2 regions of the Desulfosporosinus youngiae DSM 17734 genome follow, and region 2 is predicted to be linked to the other one. Evidence: a T-box and tRNA genes for the amino acid it is inferred to sense, from the RefSeq annotation. Region 2 holds a T-box; the other holds one or more tRNA genes.
The links. The T-box of region 2 lies ahead of thrS (threonine--tRNA ligase). A T-box ahead of a tRNA ligase gene usually reads a tRNA of that ligase, here a tRNA-Thr.
Positions count from the first base shown of each region.

Region 1 (4,400 bases), 110 kb from region 2:
CAGCCTTATCCGCACGGTATTCAATCTTACCAGCCTTGATCTCTTTGATCGCACGAGTTACATCAAGAGTAACTGTCCCAGTTTTCGGGTTAGGCATAAGTCCTTTAGGCCCAAGAACCCTACCCAGTTTACCAACCATACCCATCATGTCTGGTGTAGCAACAACCACTTCAAAACCAAACCAGCCTTGCTCGATCTTGGCGATCATGTCTTCTGCTCCAACAAAGTCTGCTCCCGCTAACTCTGCTTCTTTAGCTTTCTCCCCTTTAGCAAAAACCAATACAGACCGGGTTTTGCCCGTCCCATTCGGGAGCACAATAGCACCACGGATTTGTTGGTCCGCATGACGGGTGTCAATGCCTAATTTAAAAGCAACTTCCACAGTTTCATCAAACTTAGCTTTAGCATTGTTTTTTACAATAGTCAAAGCTTCTGTCGGTTCATAGAGTGCAATACGATCAAATGATTTTACAGCCTCTTGATACTTCTTACCTACTTTAGCCATTCCTTTAACCTCCTTGTGGTAATACGGGCTTAGCCCTCCCACAAAATTTTGTTTCTTAACCCTCGACGACGTCGATTCCCATACTCCGCGCAGTTCCTTCGATCATACGCATTGCTGCTTCGATGCTCGCTGCATTTAGGTCCTTCATCTTGGTATCTGCGATTTCGCGAATCTTTGATTTAGGAACAGCCGCAACCTTCTTACGATTCGGTTCAGATGATCCCGAATTAATATTGGCAGCTTTCTTGAGCAGCACTGCTGCCGGTGGAGTTTTGGTGATAAAGGTAAATGAACGATCTTCATAAACAGTGATCTCAACCGGAATGATCAGCCCTGCTTGATCCTTTGTACGCTCATTGTACTCTTTGCAAAAACCCATAATATTAACCCCGTGCTGACCCAGAGCCGGACCAACCGGAGGTGCCGGTGTTGCCTTCCCTGCATTGATCGCTAATTTTACCAAGCCAATTACTTTCTTTGCCATTGTCATTACACCTCCTTATTAAGATAAACCTTTTATCAATCTAGTTTTTGAACCTGTGCGAACTCAAGTTCAACGGGAGTCTCTCTTCCAAACATGGATACCTCGACCCGTAACTTGCCTTTATCGGCTAGTATTTCCCGGACAACTCCAACGAAATCCTTGAAAGGACCGGCAATTACTTGTACGCTTTGATTTATCTCAAAATCAATTCGAGTTTGTATTTCGTCCAATCCCATTTGTTTCAGGATCGTGACAACTTCGTCGTCGAGTAACGGAATGGGCTTAGTACCAGTGCCAACAAACCCAGTTACTCCAGGTGTATTGCGCACAACATACCATGAATTATCCGTCATTTCCATTTCAACGAGCACATAACCTGGATAGACCTTGCGCTTGGTAATTTTTTGTTTTCCGTTTTTGAACTCAATTTCGTCTTCCATGGGAACAAGCACCCGAAAAATCTTCTCTTCCATATTCATGGATTCGACACGTTTTTCGAGGTTCATCTTTACTTTGTTCTCATAGCCAGAATAGGTATGAATTACAAACCAATCTTTTGCCATTTCTCAGGGACCTCCTCAGACACTGCCATTGAAAGTCATATGTTAGGGCAGTAGCTTGGTCAAGGCCATGCTTAAACCGCTATCAACGATCCACATCAGAATGGATACAATCGCCACTGCAACGAACACAACTCCTGTGTAGGCCAGCAACTGTCTCCGGGTTGGCCAATGGACTTTTTTGAGTTCGCCCAAAACCCCGCGAAAATACTCCATCGCCTTTTCTTTCTGCCGCTGAGTATTGGCCGGTTTTTTCAACTCGCCCATCACTTCACATCCTTACAGACATCCACTTTATCGACTCTGTGACAACGCCCCCTGGCGTACGTCTAAACCTTTACAAAAAAAAAAAAAATTACTTTGTTTCCTTATGCAGAGTGTGGCTCTTGCAGAACTTGCAAAACTTTTGAGTTTCCAAGCGATCTGGGTTATTTTTTTTATTCTTCATCGTTGCGTAGTTACGGTGCTTACACTCCGTACACGCTAAAATAATGCCAACACGCATTCATGAACACCTCCCGGCCAACGGTAGGACGCCGTATTTTTCCATTACTCAAAATACTTTATCACAAGATAATTTCACTGTCAAGAAAAACCTCTTGATAGAAAACTTGGCTGACGCTGAAAGCGACAGCCAAGTTGCACTACGCGCTGCAGCTCACGCAGGGCAAGAAGAGATCCCATCCGAAATCAATATTATTCATCAGTTTAATAAAAAAGACAGCAGAGCTGTCTAATCTTACTTGGTTGCGGGGGCCGGATTTGAACCGACGACCTTCGGGTTATGAGCCCGACGAGCTACCACTGCTCCACCCCGCGATGTCATTTGTTCAGTTGTCCTAATGATCGGCCAAGCACTTATCCACCTGCTAATTCGAGGTATACCATGCAACGCCCAAACATTTAGTTTTAGAACTAATTCTGCGATCGTTAGTAAAATGGAGCCGACGATGGGACTCGAACCCGCAACCTGCTGATTACAAATCAGCTGCTCTGCCAATTGAGCTACGTCGGCTTATTCTCGTGTGCTATACTCATTTCCCTGAGGCACTTACGTAGTTTACCACTTCTTTTTTTAAAATGCAAGCCTTTTCATAAAAGAATTCTATGTAAAATTATCCATCCCGTCGTTCGAGATATCGTTCAAGTTTTCTTTTAACTCGTTGCAACGCGTTATCGATAGATTTCACATGTCTTCTCAAGTCTATGGCAATTTCCTGGTAAGACTTCCCTTCTAGATAGGACATTAGCACTTTCCATTCTAAGGAACTAAGAATTTCACCCATTTTTTCTTCGATATCGTCAAATTCTTCCCGGCAAATGATTAGTTCCTCTGGATCCGTTATTCGGGTTCCTGATATTACATCAAGAAGTGTTCTATCAGAGTCTTCATCATAAATAGGCTTATTCAAAGAAACATATGAGTTTAGCGGAATGTGTTTCTGTCTAGTGGCAGTTTTAATCGCTGTGATAATCTGACGTGTAATACACAATTCAGCAAATGCTCTAAAGGAAGAGAGTTTGTCTCCACGAAAATCTCGAATTGCCTTATAGAGTCCAATCATGCCCTCCTGGATAATATCTTCACGATCAGCGCCAATAAGAAAGTATGAACGTGCTTTAGCTCTAACAAAGTTTTTATATTTGTTGATTAAATACTCCAGTGCTGCAGCGTCGCCTTCCTTGGCAAGCTCAACCACCTCTTCATCCACGATAACGTCGATGATTTCGCACTCTGGTAGTTCTGGTTGGGCTTGAAGAGTCAAGTTGATCCCCCCTACAATGTCGTCACGAAGAAGACGCAATCTCGGCTAGCCCTCGTCCACGAGAACATCCTCATTATACTCGACCCTAAAGAAAAGCGTCAAGGCGAAGTTTTGGTTGTTCTGTCGCTTACGCGAGGCAATTGCGATGTTCTATGCTCTATATGCGAAGTTCGAGTCCTAGAGCTGTCCAAAAACAGAGTTTTTAGACAAGTCCAAGATGAGTTGTTTGAATGCTAACGTTATCAAGACAGTGCACTTTCGTATTATCGCATGATCTACTGCCTATCAATCGCTCATCACATGTCATGCATCGTTCTCTGTCTGAGAACTTCATAAAGCATGACCGATCCTGCTACACTTGCGTTTAAGGACGTTACCTTCCCCTTCATTGGCAAACTTACAATCTCGTCACAATTCTCTCTGAGTAAACGACTGATTCCTTTTCCTTCACTGCCAATTACGATGACCCGTGAGCCAGTGAGATCTGCTTCAAAAGCATTTTTTCCTCCTGCTTCCGCCCCAGATACCCAACACCCTTTATTCTTCAGCTCCTTTAAAGTTTGAACCAAATTACTTACTCGCGCAACCAGCACATGCTCAGCAGCCCCCGCTGACGTTTTGACTACTGTCCCTGTCAGCGCTACACTTCGCCTTTTAGGGATAATGACCCCATGGGCTCCAACAGCGTCTACAGTCCTCAATAAGGCACCTAAGTTATGGGGGTCTTCAATCTCATCCAGCATCAAAATAAAGAGGGCCTCCTGCCGCTCCTCAGCTAAGGCAAGAATATCCTCTATACTAGCATATTCCCTCGCTGCAACATAAGCAAGCATTCCCTGGTGTCGCTCGCGATTAGTTAAGCGGTCAAGAGTTTGACGATCCACAAATTGGTAGGGTATGTTTCGTGCATGCAATAGCAAAATGATCTCTTGATTTCGAACCCCTTGTCCTTCCGAGATAAGAAGAACTTTATTAACCGGCTTTCCGCTTTTCAGAAGCTCCAAAACCGGATTTTTTCCATAGACCATTTCATCGTTCAAGTAGTTCACTTCTTTCCTCCGAGGGTTTTCAATCTTCCGCAACTA
Region 1 is NZ_CM001441.1:245,591-249,990, reverse strand. It holds gene rplA (50S ribosomal protein L1) at 1-505, opposite strand, end outside; gene rplK (50S ribosomal protein L11) at 561-989, opposite strand; gene nusG (transcription termination/antitermination protein NusG) at 1,025-1,552, opposite strand; gene secE (preprotein translocase subunit SecE) at 1,595-1,816, opposite strand; gene rpmG (50S ribosomal protein L33) at 1,905-2,054, opposite strand; gene DESYODRAFT_RS27865 (hypothetical protein) at 2,041-2,286, shown strand; tRNA gene DESYODRAFT_RS01235 (tRNA-Met) at 2,294-2,368, opposite strand; tRNA gene DESYODRAFT_RS01230 (tRNA-Thr) at 2,489-2,564, opposite strand; gene sigH (RNA polymerase sporulation sigma factor SigH) at 2,665-3,315, opposite strand; gene rlmB (23S rRNA (guanosine(2251)-2'-O)-methyltransferase RlmB) at 3,612-4,364, opposite strand; gene thyX (FAD-dependent thymidylate synthase) at 4,361-4,400, opposite strand, start outside.
Region 1: it has a tRNA-Thr gene. The T-box ahead of thrS (threonine--tRNA ligase) is inferred to sense a tRNA for this amino acid. The anticodon was not compared.

Region 2 (4,400 bases):
CCCGTCTTCCAAACAATCGCGAGCAAACACTTGGCTCAGGACCAGAAGATACCTTAACGACAATCGCCGTAAGGTGAGAAGCGGATGGCTTCTGCTTGACTTAAATATCTTACATCAAAAGCTTTCTCTTGTCAATTCCTTATATTTCTAACCTTTATAATAGCTTATTCCTTATTCCCCGATCTCATTGGTTGGGAGCTATTCATAGCTTACAAACATCTTAATCTTCTTTGAGATTAACTTTCAGCATTTTCTTACTCTTAATTTCTTCTTGAATAAGCACTATAAACTCATCAATCGACATCTTTTCTCCGGCGTTCCCTTGTCCGTACCTTCGAACGGCAGCCATGTCCGTCTCTGCTTCCTGATCCCCGACAACCAATGTAAACGGAATCTTCTCTGTTTGAGCCTCCCGAATTTTATAGCCGATCTTTTCTTTGCGCTCATCTGTTTCGACTCTTATATCAAGTTCGTTGAGGCGGGAAGCAATGGATTTAGCATAGTCATGGTGCCGCTCACTAATCGGAAGGATACGCACTTGGACCGGTGCCAGCCAAACTGGAAAAGCTCCCGCATAATGCTCTGTCAAAAGAGCAATAAACCGCTCAATACTTCCATATACAACCCGGTGAATCATAACCGGACGATGTTTTTGACCGTCTTCTCCAATATAGGATAAGTCAAACTTCTCAGGCATCTGAAAATCAAGTTGAATTGTGCCGCACTGCCAAGTCCGATCGAGGCAATCCTGCACATGGAAATCAATCTTAGGGCCGTAGAAAGCCCCGTCACCTGGGTTAACCTTATAATCGATACCTTTCTCTTCTAAGGCCTCTTGCAGGGATCTGGTAGCTGTTTCCCAATCCTCATCCGAACCCATAGAATCTTCAGGACGGGTCGATAATTCCACATGATAATCAAAACCGAAAATCTTGTAGAAATAGTCAACGAGCTCAATAACCCCGATAAGCTCCTCCTTAATTTGTGATGGCAGCATGAAGATGTGAGCGTCATCCTGAGTAAAGTTTCGAACCCGGAGTAACCCGTGGAGAGCACCCGAAAGTTCATGCCGGTGCACAAGTCCCAGTTCCCCCACTCGAAGCGGCAGATCACGATAGCTGCGCATTTTTGTCTTATACATAATCATGCCGCCCGGACAGTTCATAGGTTTAACGGCAAAATCCTGATCATCAATTTCTGTGAAATACATATTATCTTTATAGTGATCCCAGTGTCCTGATTGTTCCCACATGGATCGATTCAAAATAATAGGAGTCTTAATCTCTTGATATCCGCGTTTACGGTGTTCCTGCCTCCAGAAATCTTCTAACGCATTGCGTAAAACCATGCCTTTAGGATGGAAGAATGGGAACCCGGGACCCTCGTCGTGTAAGCTAAAAAGATCGAGTTCTAAACCGAGCTTACGATGATCACGACGTTTAGCTTCTTCCAATTTAAAAAGATGATCCTCTAAATCCGAAGCTTTAGCAAAGGCTGTTCCGTAAATGCGCTGGAGCATCTTATTTTTTTCGCTCCCCCGCCAATACGCGCCTGCTAAGTTCATAAGCTTAAACGCTTTAATGTTCGCTGTCGAAGGTAAATGGGGGCCGGCGCAAAGATCTGTGAAATTTCCTTGAGTGTACATAGAAATCGTCGCATCATCCGGCAGACCCTCAATAAGTTCAACCTTGTATTTTTCACCCAATTCATTAAAATGGGCTAAAGCCTCAGCTCGAGAGACTTCCTTCCGTTTAAATTCATACTTTTCCTTGACAAGACGGTTCATTTCCTTCTCAATACGCTCTAAATCATCCGGAGTAAAAACATGTTCAGAATCAAAGTCATAGTAATAACCTTTAGCAATCGATGGTCCGATCCCGTATTTTGTCCCTGGAAATAGATTGCCTACCGCTTGGGCCATCAAGTGTGCCGTAGAGTGCCTTAAAACATCTAATCCTTCATCACTATCTATGGTTATGATCTCCACTTCCGCATCTTCTGTAAGCGGATGAGTCAGGTCTTTCATCTTATCATTGACTTTACCGGCTACAGCTGCCTTCGCCAATCCCCGTGAGATGGATGCCGCAAGCTCCGCTATAGTGGTTCCTGGTTCAACCTCGCGTACAGAGCCGTCTTTTAAAGTAACCTTAATCACTGAAATCACTCCTTATCTATTTTATAATAAAAAACTCCCGTCCCTAGCAGGGACGAGAGTTTACTCCCGTGGTTCCACCCAATTGAAAGGCTATAAAACCCTTTCACTCGATCTCCCTTAACGCGGGGTACGGCTAAGCTTACTCATTTCAGCCTAACACTCAAGGGTGGTTTTCTCCTTTACGCTCGTGAGGAATGCTTTCAGCCTTTGGCATTCCCTCTCTTGCACGATGAATGTTCAGGGTACTGTCCCTTTCAACGCTTTATAACTCAATATGCCGATATGATTAAGCCATTAATACAATGCCTTGCCCTAGTTGCAATGAACTTGTTTATTATAACAAAGAAATCTCTTATCTGTCAAAACTTTTCACACAAGGAACATCCTTGACAATCATGTACACGATCTCCAAAAACATTACGAATGGTTTGGAGTGTATCTTTATAACCTTCATAACGGATATGCAACGTGATTTCCCTGGGTGCAACAGCAATTAGTGCGCTAACCAATAAATCTTCATACCCTAGCTCATGAACATTGTCAAGTTGGTAGTCTTCAAGAAACTGGTGGGTTACTTTAACTCCCTCACTGTTATAAAGGTGAAACTTACCTTGTGGGGTCATTCCAACATGCAGATACTCTAAGCGGGGTTTCTGACTATCTACAAAATGTTTCAGCAGCTGAATGAATTCTAAGTACTCCTTTTCCAGGATATATTCATCAATGGCGAATTCTACCGCTTTATTCACTTCTTTTTTATACTCCTGGGCACGAAACCTCAGGAACCCCTCGATATCAAAAACAGAACTGTGATCCAAGCAATTTAATATCTGCGTTACTAAGCTGGTTTTACGATTCACACGATATCCAGTGACTTGCCCTAAGCCTTTATTCAAATACTCCAAAGCCTTCTTAAGTAATAACTCCCAATTTTCTTGTTTCAGATAATGCCTTTTTTTCAGGATCTGGACAACGTGGTCCTTTTCCCAATGATGCAGGATCGTTTCTGCTAAAGCATTTGCTAAATAATAGCGGTGGATTTTTTGAACCACATTCTCATCTTCCGCTGCTTCCAACGAAGAATCTTGAAACTGACACTGAATAATCCAGCGTTTCCCCTGGCGGTGTTCTATGATTTGAAAAGGGAGTTCTTCTTGTTCGCGCAGTTCTCTTAAACGTTCACAAATACTCTCCCGATAATATTGCGTTCCTAGTTGCACGGAATGTTCCACTGGCACCCCTCCATAGTAAAGTATATGACTTACTTCCAGCCATATTTCGGTTGGGCCAATCTTTAGGCACATTTAATTTTTCAAAGTGCCCCGGATATTCCATAATATTTCCAAAAACGCAATATTTCATTCTTGGGTAAAAACCTGTCGGGGGGACGGGGTTATTGACACACTGTAAGTGCACCAATAACCCCGTCCCCCCGACAGGTCTTCTCATTGTTAGGCTTGGGACTTAGTTAATTTAATCTCCTGCAGTTTCTAGGAGTTCCAATACATAGTTGGGCAGAGCGAAGCATCCTTTGTGAATTTCTGTATTGTAATACTTCGTTTTAATTCCGAGACTATTCCAAGCCTGCTCATCTATGTGAGTTAGTGGATCATAGGTTTTAGAGGCAAAACCAAACAGCCAGTGGCCCGACGGATAGGTTGGAATATGAGCCTGATAAACCCTGCAAACCGGGAATAACTGCCGAATTCGTTTATGTGCCCTTTGCATTGCCTTAGCATCATCTTCGTAATAAGGACTTTCATGCTGATTAACAAGGATGCCGTCATCCGTTAAGGCCTTATAACAGTTACCATAAAACTCCTTTGTAAACAGCCCTTCCCCCGGTCCAAAGGGATCTGTAGAATCAACAATGATTAGATCATAAGAATTTTCCTTGGAGCGGACAAATTTCAGACCGTCTTCAAAATACAACTGTACTCTGGGATCGTCTAACTTACAAGCTGTCTGAGGAAAATATTCTCTGCACACATCCACAACCATCTTGTCTATTTCCACCATGTCAATCTTTTCAATGCTACTATAGCGCGTCAGCTCTCTCACTGTCCCGCCATCCCCCGCACCAATGACTAAAACATTTTTAATCTTGAGGTTGGTCGCCATAGGCACATGAACAATCATATCATGATAAATAAACTCATCCTTTTCTGTAATCATCATAAATCCATCCAGGGTAAAGAAGTTACCAAATTCTTTAGAGTTAAAAACGTCAATTCTTTGGAATTCG
Region 2 is NZ_CM001441.1:137,124-141,523, reverse strand. It holds ribosomal protein L20 leader region at 1-103, opposite strand, end outside; gene thrS (threonine--tRNA ligase) at 221-2,155, opposite strand; T-box leader at 2,201-2,422, opposite strand; gene ytxC (putative sporulation protein YtxC) at 2,515-3,387, opposite strand; gene speE (polyamine aminopropyltransferase) at 3,629-4,400, opposite strand, start outside.